Regions from separate parts of the Dactylosporangium sp. NPDC051541 genome, predicted to be linked through region 2. Evidence: riboswitches for the same ligand, from Rfam matches in the RefSeq annotation. Region 2 holds a riboswitch; the other holds the start of a gene.

Region 1 (7,081 bases), on a different contig from region 2:
CACCGCGCGCCGCAGGCCGGCGTTCGCGGAGAGCTCCTTGGCGTACACCTCGGGGAAGCCGCCGCCGACGACCAGCGCCCGCGCCCCGTCCGGCAGTCGCTCGTCGTGCAGCGGGTCGACCGTGACCACCTGAGCACCGGCGGCGGTGAGCAGCTCGACGGTCTCGGCGTAGCCGAACGAGAACGCCGGGCCGCCCGCGACCGCCACCACCGGGCGGCCCGCGACCGGTGCGGCCACCGACGGCGTCCACGGTGCGGCGCTCAGGGGCGGGGCCGAGCGGGCCACGGCCTCGATCGCGTCCAGGTCGACGCTCGCCGCGATCAGGTCGGCCAGGGCGGCGACGGACGCGGCCGCGTCGGCGGAGCGCTCGACGACCGGGACCAGGCCGAGGTGGCGGGACGGCGCGGCGACCGCGTCGTGGCGGCGCAGGACGCCGAGGACCGGGGTGCCGACCTCGGCGCACGCGTCCCGGAGGATCTGCTCGTGCCGGTCCGAGCCGACCCGGTTGAGGATGGCGCCGGCGATGTGCAGGCCGTCGCCGAACGTGCGGAAGCCGTGAATGAGCGCGGCGACCGAGCGGGCCTGCGCGGTCGCGTCGACGACCAGGACGATCGGGGCCCGCAGCAGCCGGGCGACGTGCGCGGTGGAGCCGAGCTCGCCGCCGCCGGTTCGGCCGTCGTAGAGGCCCATGACGCCCTCGACGACGGCCAGGTCGGTGCCGGCCGCGCCGTGCGCGAACAGCGGCGCGATGAGCTCCTCGCCGACGAGGACGGGGTCGAGGTTGCGGCCCGGGCGGCCGGCGGCGAGCGCGTGATAGCCGGGGTCGATGTAGTCGGGCCCGACCTTGAACGGCGCGACCGTGCGCCCGCGGGCGGCGAACGCGGCCAGCAGGCCGGTCGCGACGGTCGTCTTGCCGTGCCCGGACGCGGGGGCCGCGATGACGATCCGGGCTACCACTCGATGCCCTGCTGGCCTTTTCGCCCGGCGTCCATCGGGTGCCTGACCTTCGTCATCTCGGTGACCAGGTCGGCCGCCTCGATGAGGTCGGGGTGGGCGTCGCGGCCGGTGACGACGACGTGCTGGTTGCCGGGGCGCTCGCGCAGCGTCTCGACGACGTCGGCGATGTCGACCCAGCCCCACTTGATCGGGTAGGTGAACTCGTCGAGCACGTAGAACCGGTAGGTCTCCGCGGCCAGGTCGCGCTTGATCTGGGCCCAGCCCTCGGCCGCCTCGGCGGCGTGGTCGCGCTCGGTGCCGGGGCGCTGGATCCAGGACCAGCCCTCGCCCATCTTGTGCCACACGACGCCGCCACCCTGGCCGGTCGCGCCGAGCGCGCGCAGGGCGGTCTCCTCGCCGACCTTCCACTTCGGACTCTTCACGAACTGGAAGACACCGATGGACCAGCCGGCACTCCAGGCGCGCAAGGCCATCCCGAAGGCCGCCGTCGACTTGCCTTTGCCCTGCCCCGTGTGTACTGCCAGCACGTGCTGCCGACGCCGCTGGCGCGTGGTGAGCCCGTCGTCCGGAACGTTCTCGACTTTCCCTTGCGGCACTTTGTCAGGCTCCCAGGCTGCTGAGTGGAATACAGGACGCCTCGAGCGCGGCGGCCAGGCGGCGGGCCAGGCCGAGGCGGATCGGGCCGTGCTCGCAGTCGACGACCACCGCGGGCACCCCGGCCAGCAGCGGTACGACGGTCAGCGGGTCCGGCCCGCTGGTCGAGCGGCCGTCGGTGACGACGACGAGCAGCGGGCGGCGGCGGGCGTCGCGGCGGCGCTCGCCGTGCAGGGTGCGGGCGGCCCGGCGCAGGCCGGCGGCGAGCGGGGTGCGGCCCCCGGTGCGCAGCTCGGCCAGGCGCACGACCCCGACCTCGTGGCTGGCCGTCGGCTCCAGCACGAGCTCGGCGTCGCGGCCCCGGAACGAGACCAGCCCCACCTTGTCCCGGCGCTGGTAGGCGTCCCGCAGCAACGACAGGATGGCGGTCTTCACCACGGCCATGCGCTGCCGCGCGGCCATCGAGCCGGAGGCGTCGACGACGAACAGGACGAGGTTCGCCTCCCGGCCGACCTTGACCGCCTCCCGGACGTCGCGGGCCTCGGCCCGGCGGGCGCCGCGCAGGGCGGCGGCGCGGATCGTGTCGGGGACGTGGAGGCTCGTGAGCTTGCCGCCGATCGGGGCCCGGGACCGCACGACCCGGCCGTGCCGGGAGACGGCGGGCGAGCGGCGCCCGGCGTGGGAGCCCGGCCGGCGGTTGGCCCGGCCGGCGATGGTGAGCAGCTTCGGTTTGTACGGCAGCCCGGCGAACGCCAGCTGTCCCGGCGCGCTAACACCGGGCATATCCGATAAATCCGATAAGTCAGACTCGCGCAGCGAGTCGGACTTATCGGATGAGTCGGTCTCGACCGGTGGCCGCTGCACGGGTGGCGAGGGCGGATCGACCGGCCCGGGCGGCGGCCCGGACTGCTCCGGCACGGTCGGCGGCGCCGACGATTCCGACATATCCGAATTGTCGAGCGGGCCGGGCGTGGGGTCGGGGCCGTCGTCCGGTGGTGGCGGGCCGTCGCCGTCCGGCGGGTCGTCGTCGGGGCCAGCCTCCTGCTCGAGGACCTCTTCGAGGCGGTCGCGGTCGGCGCCCGGCGGGTCGAGGGGGTCACGGCGGCGGCGGTGCGGCAGCGCGAGGCGGGCCGCGTCGCGCACGTCGGCCTTCGTGACGACGGTCCGGCCGTGCCAGGCGGCGAGCGCGACGGCGGTGCGGGCGACCACGATGTCGGCCCGGAGGCCGTCGACGCGGTACGCGAGGCAGATCCTCGCGATCCGGTCCAGCTCCTTGTCCGGCAGGGACACCGCGGCCAGCCGCGAACGGGCGATCACGATCCGCTCGGCGAGGGCGGCGTCCTCGGCGACGTAGCGGGCGGCGAACGCGGCCGGGTCGAGCTCGTAGGCGAGCCGGCGGCGCACGACCTCGGCCCGCGGTGCGGCCTCCTGCGGCGCGGCGACCCCGACGACCAGGCCGAACCGGTCGACGAGCTGCGGGCGGGGCTCGCCCTCCTCGGGGTTCATGGTGCCGACGAGCAGGAACCGGGCCGCGTGCTTGACCGAGACGCCGTCCCGCTCGACGTGGGCCCGGCCCATCGCGGCCGCGTCCAGGAGCAGGTCGACGAGGTGGTCCGGGAGCAGGTTGACCTCGTCGACGTAGAGGACCCCGCGGTTGGCCGCGGCGAGCAGGCCCGGCTCGTAGGCCTTGACCCCGTCGCCGAGGGCCCGCTGCAGGTCGAGCGTGCCGACGACCCGGTCCTCGGTGGCGCCCACGGGCAGCTCGACCAGCGCCGAGCGCCGCCGCTGGGAGCCCGGCCCGACGGCGTCCAGCTCCAGCTCAACGCCGACGGTGACGGTCGGCAGGCCGGGATCGTCCGGAATCGAGGTCAGCGCGGTGTCGACGGTGTGGGGGCCGTCGGGGCAGTCGGGGTCGGGGCCGGCCGGGTCGCAGGCGAAGCGGCAGCCGGCGACGACGTCGATGTCGGGCAGCAGCGACGCCAGGGCGCGCACGACGGTCGACTTGGCGGTGCCCTTCTCGCCGCGGACGAGGACGCCCCCGATGGCCGGTGACACGGCGGTGAGCAGCAGTGCCAGGCGCAGGTCGGCCAGGCCGACGACGGCCGAGAACGGGTATGGCGGGGTCACGGGCACTCTTCCCTTCGGCGGGTCCGCGCCCGCGAGGTGGCTTGGTATCGCAGCGGCCGGAGTCTCCTGACTGCCGGATCGCCGCCGCCCCTCGACCTTCCCGCCGTCGCCGGCCGTGGTCCGTGCGCTGAGGTGCGAACTCCCCGGTCACAGTGGCGGGACCGTCCCGGAATCGCACCGGGTTCCTCCACATACCGCAGCGCAATCCTGTCCCACCGGCCCCGGATCGTCAACGTGACCCTCACAATGCCCCACGACCGGCCGATGATGCGGATATGCGGCGCGTCCTCGACTCGGCCGCCCAGGCCGGGCTCTGCGTGCTCCTCGTGTGGATCGCGCTGATCGCGGCCACACCCCTGCGGCTGCCGGGCCTGGCCCCGGAGACCGCGGTCGCGCCGCCGGGGACGCGGGCCATGTGGCTGTGGAAGCCGGAGCCGCCGCGGCCGGTGGTCGAGTGGGCGGCCGCGAACGGGGTGCGGGCGCTGTTCGCGTACTACGACCCGGCGGCCGGCCCGGCCGAGCTCCAACGGCTGGCGACGCTGAAGCGCCTGTGCGACGAGGCCGGGATCATGCTCGACGCGCTCGGTGGCGACCCGTCCTGGACCAACGACCATGCCACCGCGCTGACCTGGGCGAACAGCGCCGCGGCGGCGGGCCTTTTCCACGCCCTGCACGTGGACGTGGAGCCCTATCTGCTGCCGTCCTGGCAAACAGATCAGGCGGCATTGGTACCCCCATATCTGGCGCTTTTGCAGCAAATGTCGGCGGCGACCGAGTTGCCGGTGGAGGCCGACGTGCCGTTCTGGCTGCCGACGGTCACGCTCACGGACGGGCAGAACCTCGCCGACGCCGTGCTCGCCCGCGTGGCCGGGATCACGGTGATGAGCTACCGCAACACCGCCACCGGCGCCAACTCGATCGTCGGGGTCGCCGACGACCTGCTCCGGCGGGCCGGCGCCCTGGCCAAACCGGTGCGGCTGGGCGCGGAGACGCAGGCGCTCGGCGACTGCTCCTACTGCAGCTTCCACGGCACCACGGAGGCGCAGCTGCACAAGACCCTGTCGGCGGTCGACACGGCCGCCCAGCGCTACCCGGCGTTCGCCGGCATCGCGGTCCACCAGTACGAGTCGTGGGTCGCTCTGAGCAGCTGACTTCCCGCACCGGTTTTGAGCCCCGACGGACCGGTTCCGAACCACGGCCTTCGCTCAACCGCCCGGCCGCCGCGCCGATCAGCCACTCGACAGCAAGTCATCTTGGGAAGGACCCCTCCGATGCGCCGTTCCGCCTCCATCGCCCTCGCCTGCGCCGCCGGTGCGGCCGCCATCCTCCCGGCGGCGACGCCCGCCGCGGCCGCGACGCCCGAGCTCGGGCTGGTGGTGCCGGTGCTCGCGCCGATGCTGCCGGGGCAGACGGGCTGGGTGGGCACGATGTGGGCGGCGAGCGACGACATCTGCAACGTGAAGGTCACGGCGAGCGGCACGGGCGTCACGGTGAAGTACCCGACCAACACCGCCACCTACAGCTCCCTGTCCAAGGGCGACTCGCTGGCCACCGGGCACCTGGACTACGCCGCGTTCAACGTCACGATGAACTCCAACACCCTGCTCGCCCTGGTGCCGCTGAAGCTCAGCTACTCCTACACGGTGAAGGCCGACGGGGCGACGGACTGCACCGGTACCGCCAAGACCGGCTCGGTCACGGCGACGCTCCCGGTGGTGTCGGTCTCCGGTGACGCCGTGGTGCAGAAGACGACCCAGGTGACCGTGCCCAAGGCGACCCCGGTCTGGTCGCAGCTGGTCTTCCAGTCGCGCAAGGCGGGCGTGGACAACCTGCAGGTGACGGTCTCCGGTGGGCCGACCGGCCTGGTCGTGAGCTACCCGCAGAACACCGGCACTTTCACGTCCCTGAGCAAGGGCAGCAGCCTGGCCGTGGGCACCGACGACTTCGCCGCGGTCAAGTTCGACGCGACGAACGTGGCCGCCGGGACCTACAAGCTGACGGTCAGCCTCAAGTACGGCAGCACCACCGACACGAACGAGCTCACGCTCGTCGTCGCCTAACGGCATCGGGCCGGTCGGTGTCGCCTCGGCACCGGCCGGCCCGCCGTCATGTCCACAGAGAGGTGGCAACACTCGATGATCCGCTCCCGGGCCCTGCTCGCCGCGGCCACCCTGGCCGTCGTGGCGGCGGGCATTTCCGCGTGTGGCAAGTCAGCGTCGAACAATGGGCCGGACAACACCAACCAGGAGATGAAGGCTCCGAAGGCGTCGGCGACCGCGGCCGACCGCCCCGAGACGACCTTCCTGGACGCGACCGCGCAGCACCTGTGTTCGGTGCAGTCGCAGGTGTACACGGACCCGGCCGCGATGGCCTCGGCGTACGCGTCCCAGCCGCTCTACACGGACCTCACGGCGGCGCAGGTCGAGCAGTTCCAGCAGCGGGTGATCAGCGACCCGGCGTTCGCCGACCGGCTGACCCAGCGGGTGCAGGCGACGTGCGGCCAGGCGAAGTAACTGAGAGCCCGGCGACACCGGGGGAGGAAAGGGTGTCGCCGGGCTGGCTCAGATATCTATATGGACCGAGCGCGAGCTCGAGCTAGGTGGTGCAAGGACTCCTTGCGGTGGGCCCTCTTCGGTGGCGCTGGCATGAGCTTGCACCACCGGACTTGGCGGCCACTTGGCACGCACTTGCGCCGATGTGTCAGCCCGGCGACACCTGGAACATGGCCTCCAGGGCCAGGCGCTCGGCGGCGGCCGCGCGGACGTCCGGGAGCTCGATCGGGTCGTCGCGGAGGTATTCGAGGCGCCGTTCGAGCTTCGCGTCGAGGGGCACCTGCCGGACCGAGATCAGCCGCACGTCGGCCTCGCAGTCCCACAGCCCCTCGGTGAGCGCGCCGGCGCACGCGTCGGGCTCCAGTGCCAGCCGGGCCCGCAGGTAGGCCGCGCGCTCGTAGGAGTGCGGGCTGAACCACAGCGACCGGATCTTCGGCAACGCCTGGCGGGCGGCGTCACCGCCGACTCTGGCCAGCCCGTCGACGAGCCGGTCGTAGCCGCACATGTCGTCGGCCCGTTTGTCCAGCCAGTCGATGCCGGCCAGCAGCGCGGGCCCGTCCGATTCGTCCCCGTGCTCGGCCAGCACGCACAGGCCGCGCCAGTACCCCCCGGAAGCCGGATCTTCGACCGCGCGCCGGGCGGAAGCCAATGAGTCGGCGGCCGGCTCGGCCAGGCATGGTTCGGAGTCGGCGTCCGCCGGGTCGTCGTCGTAGAGATCGGCCGCGCTCAGCAGCTCACCGAGGCCGCGCAGCGGTTCGGGGCCGTGGGCGACGGCGGCCTGGATGCGCTCGTCGCGGGCCGCCCAGTCGCCCCAGGGCGGGCCCGGCGGCAGGTGCAGGGGGCGGCCGGAG
Region 2 (7,081 bases):
GCCGCCTCCCGCGCGACCCGGCTCAGCACCGCGACGATGAGGTCGCGCACGCCCACCTCGCGGTCGCCGAGCAGCACGGCCGTGTCGTCGATGCGGCGCTTCGGGTTCGGCTCCAGCCGCTCCGGCGCGCTGCGGGCCAGGTGCGCGGCGTCGCGGCCGGTGTGCAGCTGCCCGTCGGGGCCGAGCAGGACGGCGGAGGACAGCAGCGGGGAGCCGTCGAACAGCAGCGGCTGCACGCGGGCGTCGGGCCGCTGGAGCATCGCGATGGTGGTGGAGGTGCCGAAGTCGACCCCGAGGCGCAACCGCGCAGCTGTCATGGTCGGCGAGGATAACAGCCGGTCAGGCGGCGGTATGCAAGGAATCGGGCGGACACGCGGCGGAAGTGGAGCAACACCTCCGCTACCGTGCGGGAGTATGAGCATGCCGTACCGCGACGCTGTGACCGCCCTCGATCGAGCCTACGGCGGTGTCACCGAACTCGTCGCCGCCCTGACCCCCGACGACCTGCTGGCCCCGACCCGCTGCCGCGGCTGGCTCGTCGCCGACGTGCTGTTCCACCTGCTGAGTGATGCCCAGCGGGCGCTGGTCGCCCTGCACACCCCCGACCCCGGGCCGGCCGACACGGACCACGTCAGCTACTGGCGCTCGTTCCCGCCCGGCCGCGGCGATGACGGCTGGGCGAACCGGCTTGCGGCCGCGGCTTTCGGCGGGGGTACTGCCATCACCCGCCTCTGGCTGGAGACCGCTCCGGCGGCTGTCGATGCCGCGACGCGTGCCGACCCCGGCGGGTTCGCGCGGACGCAGGGCAAGGTGCTGGCCGTGCCGGACCTGGTGGCGACGTTCGTGCTGGAGGCGGTCGTGCACCACTTGGACATGACCGTCGCGTTTCCGGCCGCGGCGCCGCCCGCCCGCGCCGCCGTCGAGCTGGCCGGACGCACGCTGGCGGATTTGGCGGGTGAGGAGTTGCCGATCTCGGTGGAGGTCGTGCTGGAGGCGACCGGTCGGACCTCGTCCGAGCGGCCCTCGTTTCCGCTGCTTGGCTAGCGGGAGACTACAGATGTAGTTTAGTGGCCGGTGACGGTTGAGTGTGGGGTGATGGTGATGTGATGGCGTCGGTGGTGACGGTGACGGTGACGGTGACGGTGACGGTGACGGGGACGGTGGCGGCGACGGGGACGGTGGTGACGGTGGCGGTGGCGGGACGGCGTGAGCGGCTGCTCGACGCGGCCATCGAGGTCATCGGCGCGGGCGGCATTCGGGCGCTCACGCACCGGGCCGTCGACGCCGCCGCCGAGCTGCCCTCCGGTTCGGCGTCCAACCTGTTCCGCACGCGCGACGCACTGATCGGCGGTGTCGTTGAGCGTTTCGCCGAACGTGAACGCGCGACCTGGGAGCGAATCGCCGCCGATGCGCGCCCGGCGTGCGCGCGCGAACTGGCCGACGTGCTCACCCACTTCGCGCATGTGAGCACGAACGAGCAGCGAACGCTCACCCTCGCGCGCTACGCCATCCTGGTGGAGGCCGCGATCCGCCCGGAACTGCGCGCACACCTGCTCGCCACCGGTACGCGGGTGAACGAATGGGCAACGGCCTGGACAAGGACCGCCGGCTCAGCCGACCCCGCCCGTGACGCACCGCTGATCATGAACTACTGGACCGGCCTGGTCCTGCACCAACTGGCCATCCCCGACCCCGAGTTCAACCCAGCGACCCGGCTGCGCACGCTGGTCGAGGCCGTAATCGCAGCCCCGCGCGCCGATCCACGCACAGCCCCGCACACCGACTTCGTCACCGATCCGCGCACAGCCCCGCGCGTCGATCCGCGCACAGATCCGCGCACAGATCCGCGCACAGAGCCGCGCACAGAGCCGCGCGTCGATCCGCGCACAGATCCGCGCACAGAGCCGCGTGTCGATCCGTGCGCAGACCCGCGCGTCGATCTGCGCGCAGACCCGCACACCGACTTCGTCGCCGATCTGCGCGCAGACCCGCGCCTCGATCCGCGCGCAGACCCGCACACCGACTTCGTCGCCGATCCGCGCACGGACCCGCGCCTCGATCCGCGCGCAGACCCGCACACCGACTTCGTCGCCGATCCGCTAACGGACCCGCGCGTCGATCCGCGCACGGACCCGCGCGTCGATCCGCGCGCAGACCCGCACACCGACTTCGTCGCCGATCCGCGCGCAGATCCGCACACCGACTTCGTCGCCGATCCACGCGTCGATCTGCGCGCAGATCCGCACACCGACTTCGTCACCGATCCGCGCGTCGATCTGCGCGCAGATCCGCACACCGACTTCGTCGCCGATCCGCTCACTGGCTCGGTCTCCGATACACCCACCGGTCCGCTCACCAACTTGTTCACCGAATCGCCCACCGGTCCGCTCGCCAACTCGTTGAACGATCCGGTCGTCGGTCCGCTCGCCGATTCGCTCGACAATCCAGTCGCCGATCCGGTCATTGCTCAGGAGGCGCTATGACTTCTCTTTGGTCCACAATGGACGACCAGCGGGCGGCCGTGGCCGATCTGCTGGAGTCGCTCACCCCCGACGAGTGGGGGCGGCCATCGCTGTGCGCGGAGTGGACAGTGCGCGACGTCGCCGCTCACCTGACCATGCAGCAATTGTCCGTGCGCGACATGATCGTGCGCACGCCGATCATCCTGCGCGCGAAGGGCGACATGAACCGCGCGATCCGCGACATGACCACCGCGCAAGTGCACACGCACACCGACGCCGAGCTGATCGCGCTCATCCGCGCATCGATCGGTTCGCGCAAACACACAGTCGGCGTCACCCGGTACGAAACGCTCACCGACATCCTCGTGCACACCCAGGACATCGCGCTCCCGCTCGGCCGCACCATCGCCACCCCGCCCGAGGCGGCCGCCGCAGCCGCGACCCGGATGATGACAATGCACTGGCCGCGCCCGTTCCCGATCAAAAAGCGCCTTCGGGGGTACGACCTGATCGCCACCGACACCACATGGCGCACCGGCACCGGACCGCGGATCGAAGGCCCGATGGGCACACTGCTGCTACTCGTGTGCGGCCGCCCGATCGCCCTCGACCACCTCACCGGCGACGGCGTGCAGCCCCTTCGTGCGGCGCTACAGTGATAGCCAGGTGCCCGGTTTCGCTGCTCCCCGCGGCGACCGGGGTCGTCTAGGCCGTTGGCGCGTTGGTGCTGTTCGTGTGTGGCCGCCCGGTCGCCCTTGACCACCTCGCCGGCGGCGGTGTGCAGGCCATGCGTGCGGCGCTACGGTCGTAGGCATGCGCCTGGTTTCGCTGCTCCCCTCGGCCACCGAGATCGTCTACGCCCTCGGGCTCGGCGACGACCTCGTCGGGGTCACGTTCGAGTGTGACGAGCCGGCGGCCGCGCGGCGTGACAAGACGATCGTCGTCGGCGGCAAGGACACGAAGGGCATGACGCCGGGCGACATCGACGCGTACGTGCGCGCGCAGTTCACCGCCGGGGCCGACCTGTACACGCTGCACGCCGGAGCCCTCGCCGCGCTCGCCCCCGACCTGATCCTCACCCAGGACCTGTGCCGGGTCTGCGCGCTGCCGTCCGGGCACGTCGAGGACGCACTCGAGCACCTCGGCTGCCGCGCCGACGTGCTTTCGCTCGACCCGCACACACTCGACGACGTCCTGGACACCATTCGTGCGGTCGGCGAACGCGCGAGTGTGAGCGAACGTGCCGAGGCACTGATCGCGCGGCTGCGGGCCCGGCTGCGCGCGGTCGCGGAGCGGGTGGCCGGACGCGCCCGGCCCCGGGTGCTCGTCGTCGAGTGGGTCGATCCGCCGTTCACCGCCGGCCACTGGGTCCCCGACCTCGTCACCGCGGCCGGCGGCGAACCCGTCGCGGCCCGGCCCGGGCAGCGGTCGGTGGAGACCGACTGGGCCGAGATGGTCGCGGCGCGGCCGGACATCGTGGTCGTCTCCCCGTGCGGTTACCACCTCGACGGCGCCGCCGAGCAGGCCGCCCTGGTCGCCCCGAAGTTCCCCGGCGCGCAGGTCTGGGCCATCGACGCTGACGGCCTCGTCGTGCGGCCCGGCCCCCGCCTGGTCGACGGTGTCGAAGCCCTCGCCGAGATCATCCATCCGCGACACGCCACAACTTCTAGTGGCGTGCATTCGCAGCCGTCCCCATATATGGTGTTGATCGCAGCTGGTTCGGTCGCTCCTCCAGGGTGACCGAGGCAAGAGGGAACCCGGTGCGAATCCGGGACTGCCCCGCAGCGGTGAGTGGGAACGACCGCCGTCATCAGCACTGGGCGCGATCACGCCTGGGAAGCGACGGCTATTAGGCATGCGCTCGACGCCCACGAGTCCGAAGACCTGCCAGCGCGCCGCACACCCGACGTGGGTGCGCGGCGGTCGAAGGCCGCGCGGGACGGCCGACGCCACCAGCCTGGGCCCCAACAGCGGCGTCGGCGCATGCCGCCGCGGGGCACGGGCGGCGTCCCCGCGTGCCCGTTCGACCGTCCACAGTTGAGGGACGAGAGGGAACGCGGATGCGGGTTGATGTGCTGCCGGTCGAAGCCGGCGCGGTTGTGCGCGCGGTCGAGCGCTGGGCGGGTGACCTCGACGAGGTCGACCCGTTGCGCGTCGCGAACCGTACGGTCGGCGGGCTGCCGGCCGGTGCCACCACCGACGAGCGGGACCGGCTGGCGATCCAGACGGCGGCCGAGCTGATCGGCGAGGAGCCGCAGTACTCGCGGCTCGCCGCGCGGCTCCTGGCCGAATACGTGCACCGGGAGGTGCGCGGGCAGGGCGTCACCAGCTTCAGCGAATCGATCGCATACGCGCACCAGCAGGGGCTCATCGGCGACGTGACGAACACGTTCGTGCAGGGCAATGCGCGCGAACTCGACGAGGCCGTGGACGTCGCGAACGACCTGCGGTTCGAGTACTTCGGCCTGCGCACCGTCGCCGACCGCTATCTGCTGCGCCACCCCGAGACCCGGCTGGTCGTGGAGACGCCGCAGTACTGGCTGCTCCGGGTCGCCTGCGGCCTGTCCACGACACCCGCGGAGGCGATCGGCTTCTACCGGCTGATGTCGTCCCTGGCCTACCTGCCGAGCTCGCCGACGCTGTTCAACTCCGGCACCCGGCACACGCAGATGTCGTCATGCTTCCTCGTCGACTCGCCGAAGGACGAGCTCGACTCCATCTACGAGCGCTACCACCAGGTCGCGCGGCTGTCGAAGTTCTCCGGCGGGATCGGCATCTCGTGGTCGCGCGTGCGGGGGCGGGGTGCGCTGATCCGCGGTACCAACGGGAAATCGAACGGGATCGTGCCCTTCCTCAAGACCCTGGACGCCGGGGTCGCCGCGGTGAACCAGGGCGGGCGGCGCAAGGGGGCCGCGTGCGTGTACCTCGAGCCGTGGCACCCGGACGTCGAGGAGTTCCTGGAGCTGCGCGACAACACCGGCGAGGACGCCCGCCGCACGCACAACCTGAACCTCGCCAACTGGGTCCCGGACGAGTTCATGCGCCGCGTCGAGGCCGACGAGGACTGGTCGCTGATCGACCCGACCGACGCGCCGGACCTGCCCGACCTCTACGGCGAGGCGTTCGACACGGCGTACCGGATCGCCGAGAAGCGGGCCGTGCGCACAGTCCGGGCGCGCGATCTGTACGCGCGCATGATGCGCACGCTCGCGCAGACGGGCAACGGCTGGATGACGTTCAAGGACGCGTCGAACCGCTTGTCCAATCAGACCGGTGCACCCGGCAACACCGTGCACCTGTCCAATCTGTGCACCGAGATTGTCGAAGTGAACAGTGACGACGAGACCGCGGTGTGCAACCTCGGCTCGATCAACCTCGGCGCGCACGTCACCACCGACGGCGTCGACTGGGTGAAGCTGCGTGCGACCGTGCGCACCGCGGTCACCTTCCTGGACCGGGTCATCGACATCAACTACTACCCGTCCACGCAGGCGGCGGCCTCCAACCCGCGCTGGCGCCCGGTCGGGCTGGGCCTGATGGGCCTGCAGGACGCGTTCTTCACCCTCGGTATGCCGTTCGACTCCGCCGCGGCGCGGGAGCTGTCGACGCGTGTGCAGGAGGAGATCTTCCTGACCGCGCTGGAGACGTCGGCCGGCCTGGCCGAGCGGTTCGGGTCGCACCCGGCGTTCGCCGAGACCCGCGCGGCCGCCGGCGTCCTGCACCCGGAGCTGTGGGGGACGCCGGTCGAGGGCGAGCGGTGGGCGGCGGTGCGGGCCCGGATCGCGGCGACCGGCCTGCGTAACTCGCTGCTCATCGCGATCGCACCGACGGCGACGATCGCCTCGATCGCCGGCTGCTACGAGTGCATCGAGCCGCAGGTGTCGAACCTGTTCAAGCGCGAAACCATGTCGGGGGAGTTCCTGCAGATCAACACGTTCCTGGTCCGGGAGCTGAAGGCGCGCGGCCTGTGGACGGCCGAGATCCGCGACCAGATCAAGCGGGCTGACGGTTCGGTGCAGGGGATCTCGGCGCTGCCTTCGGAGGTGCGGCATGTGTACCGCACCGCGTGGGAACTTCCGCAGCGAGCGCTCATCGACCTGGCCGCCGCCCGCGCGCCCTTCATCGACCAGTCGCAGTCGCTCAACCTGTTCATGCGCGCGCCCACCATCGGCAAGCTGTCCTCGATGTACCTGCACGCCTGGAAGTCCGGCCTGAAGACGACGTACTACCTGCGCTCCCGCCCGGCCACCCGAATCCAGCAGGCGACCGTGCCCGTCCTCGCACCACCGACCCCGCCCGCCACCGCGCAATCGACCACAGCCGTCCTCATGCAACCGCCCGCGCCCGTCACTGCGCAATCGGACAGTGTCGTCGGCGTGCAACCGCCCGCGCCCGACATTGCGCAACCGGTCGTGGTCGTCGGCGGGGCGGCGGACGTGGCCGTTGCGTGTTCGCTCGAAAACCCCGAGTCCTGCGAGGCCTGCCAGTGAGCCTGCTCGATCCCGGTATGGACCTCACGTTGCGGCCCATGCGGTACCCCCAATTCTTCGGCCGTTTCAAGGACGCCATCAAGAACACCTGGACGGTCGAGGAGGTCGACCTGCACAGCGACCTGCCCG

The links. A riboswitch is a leader RNA that binds a small molecule or an ion and turns the genes downstream of it on or off. The one in region 2 is predicted to bind cobalamin.
Region 1: another riboswitch for cobalamin. It lies ahead of ACIA8L_RS18250 (VWA domain-containing protein); the one in region 2 lies ahead of ACIA8L_RS32025 (ribonucleoside-diphosphate reductase subunit alpha).

What each region holds. Positions count from the first base shown of each region.
Region 1 is NZ_JBITDU010000003.1:880,366-887,446, reverse strand. It holds gene ACIA8L_RS18260 (cobyrinate a,c-diamide synthase) at 1-957, opposite strand, end outside; gene cobO (cob(I)yrinic acid a,c-diamide adenosyltransferase) at 951-1,553, opposite strand; gene ACIA8L_RS18250 (VWA domain-containing protein) at 1,558-3,678, opposite strand; cobalamin riboswitch at 3,738-3,866, opposite strand; gene ACIA8L_RS18245 (hypothetical protein) at 3,954-4,829, shown strand; gene ACIA8L_RS18240 (hypothetical protein) at 4,950-5,738, shown strand; gene ACIA8L_RS18235 (hypothetical protein) at 5,814-6,191, shown strand; gene ACIA8L_RS18230 (hypothetical protein) at 6,379-7,081, opposite strand, start outside.
Region 2 is NZ_JBITDU010000008.1:59,624-66,704, reverse strand. It holds gene ACIA8L_RS32050 (Hsp70 family protein) at 1-317, opposite strand, end outside; gene ACIA8L_RS32045 (maleylpyruvate isomerase N-terminal domain-containing protein) at 415-1,044, shown strand; gene ACIA8L_RS32040 (hypothetical protein) at 1,107-2,483, shown strand; gene ACIA8L_RS32035 (maleylpyruvate isomerase family mycothiol-dependent enzyme) at 2,480-3,121, shown strand; gene ACIA8L_RS32030 (ABC transporter substrate-binding protein) at 3,276-4,202, shown strand; cobalamin riboswitch at 4,161-4,369, shown strand; gene ACIA8L_RS32025 (ribonucleoside-diphosphate reductase subunit alpha) at 4,523-6,952, shown strand; gene ACIA8L_RS32020 (ribonucleotide-diphosphate reductase subunit beta) at 6,970-7,081, shown strand, end outside.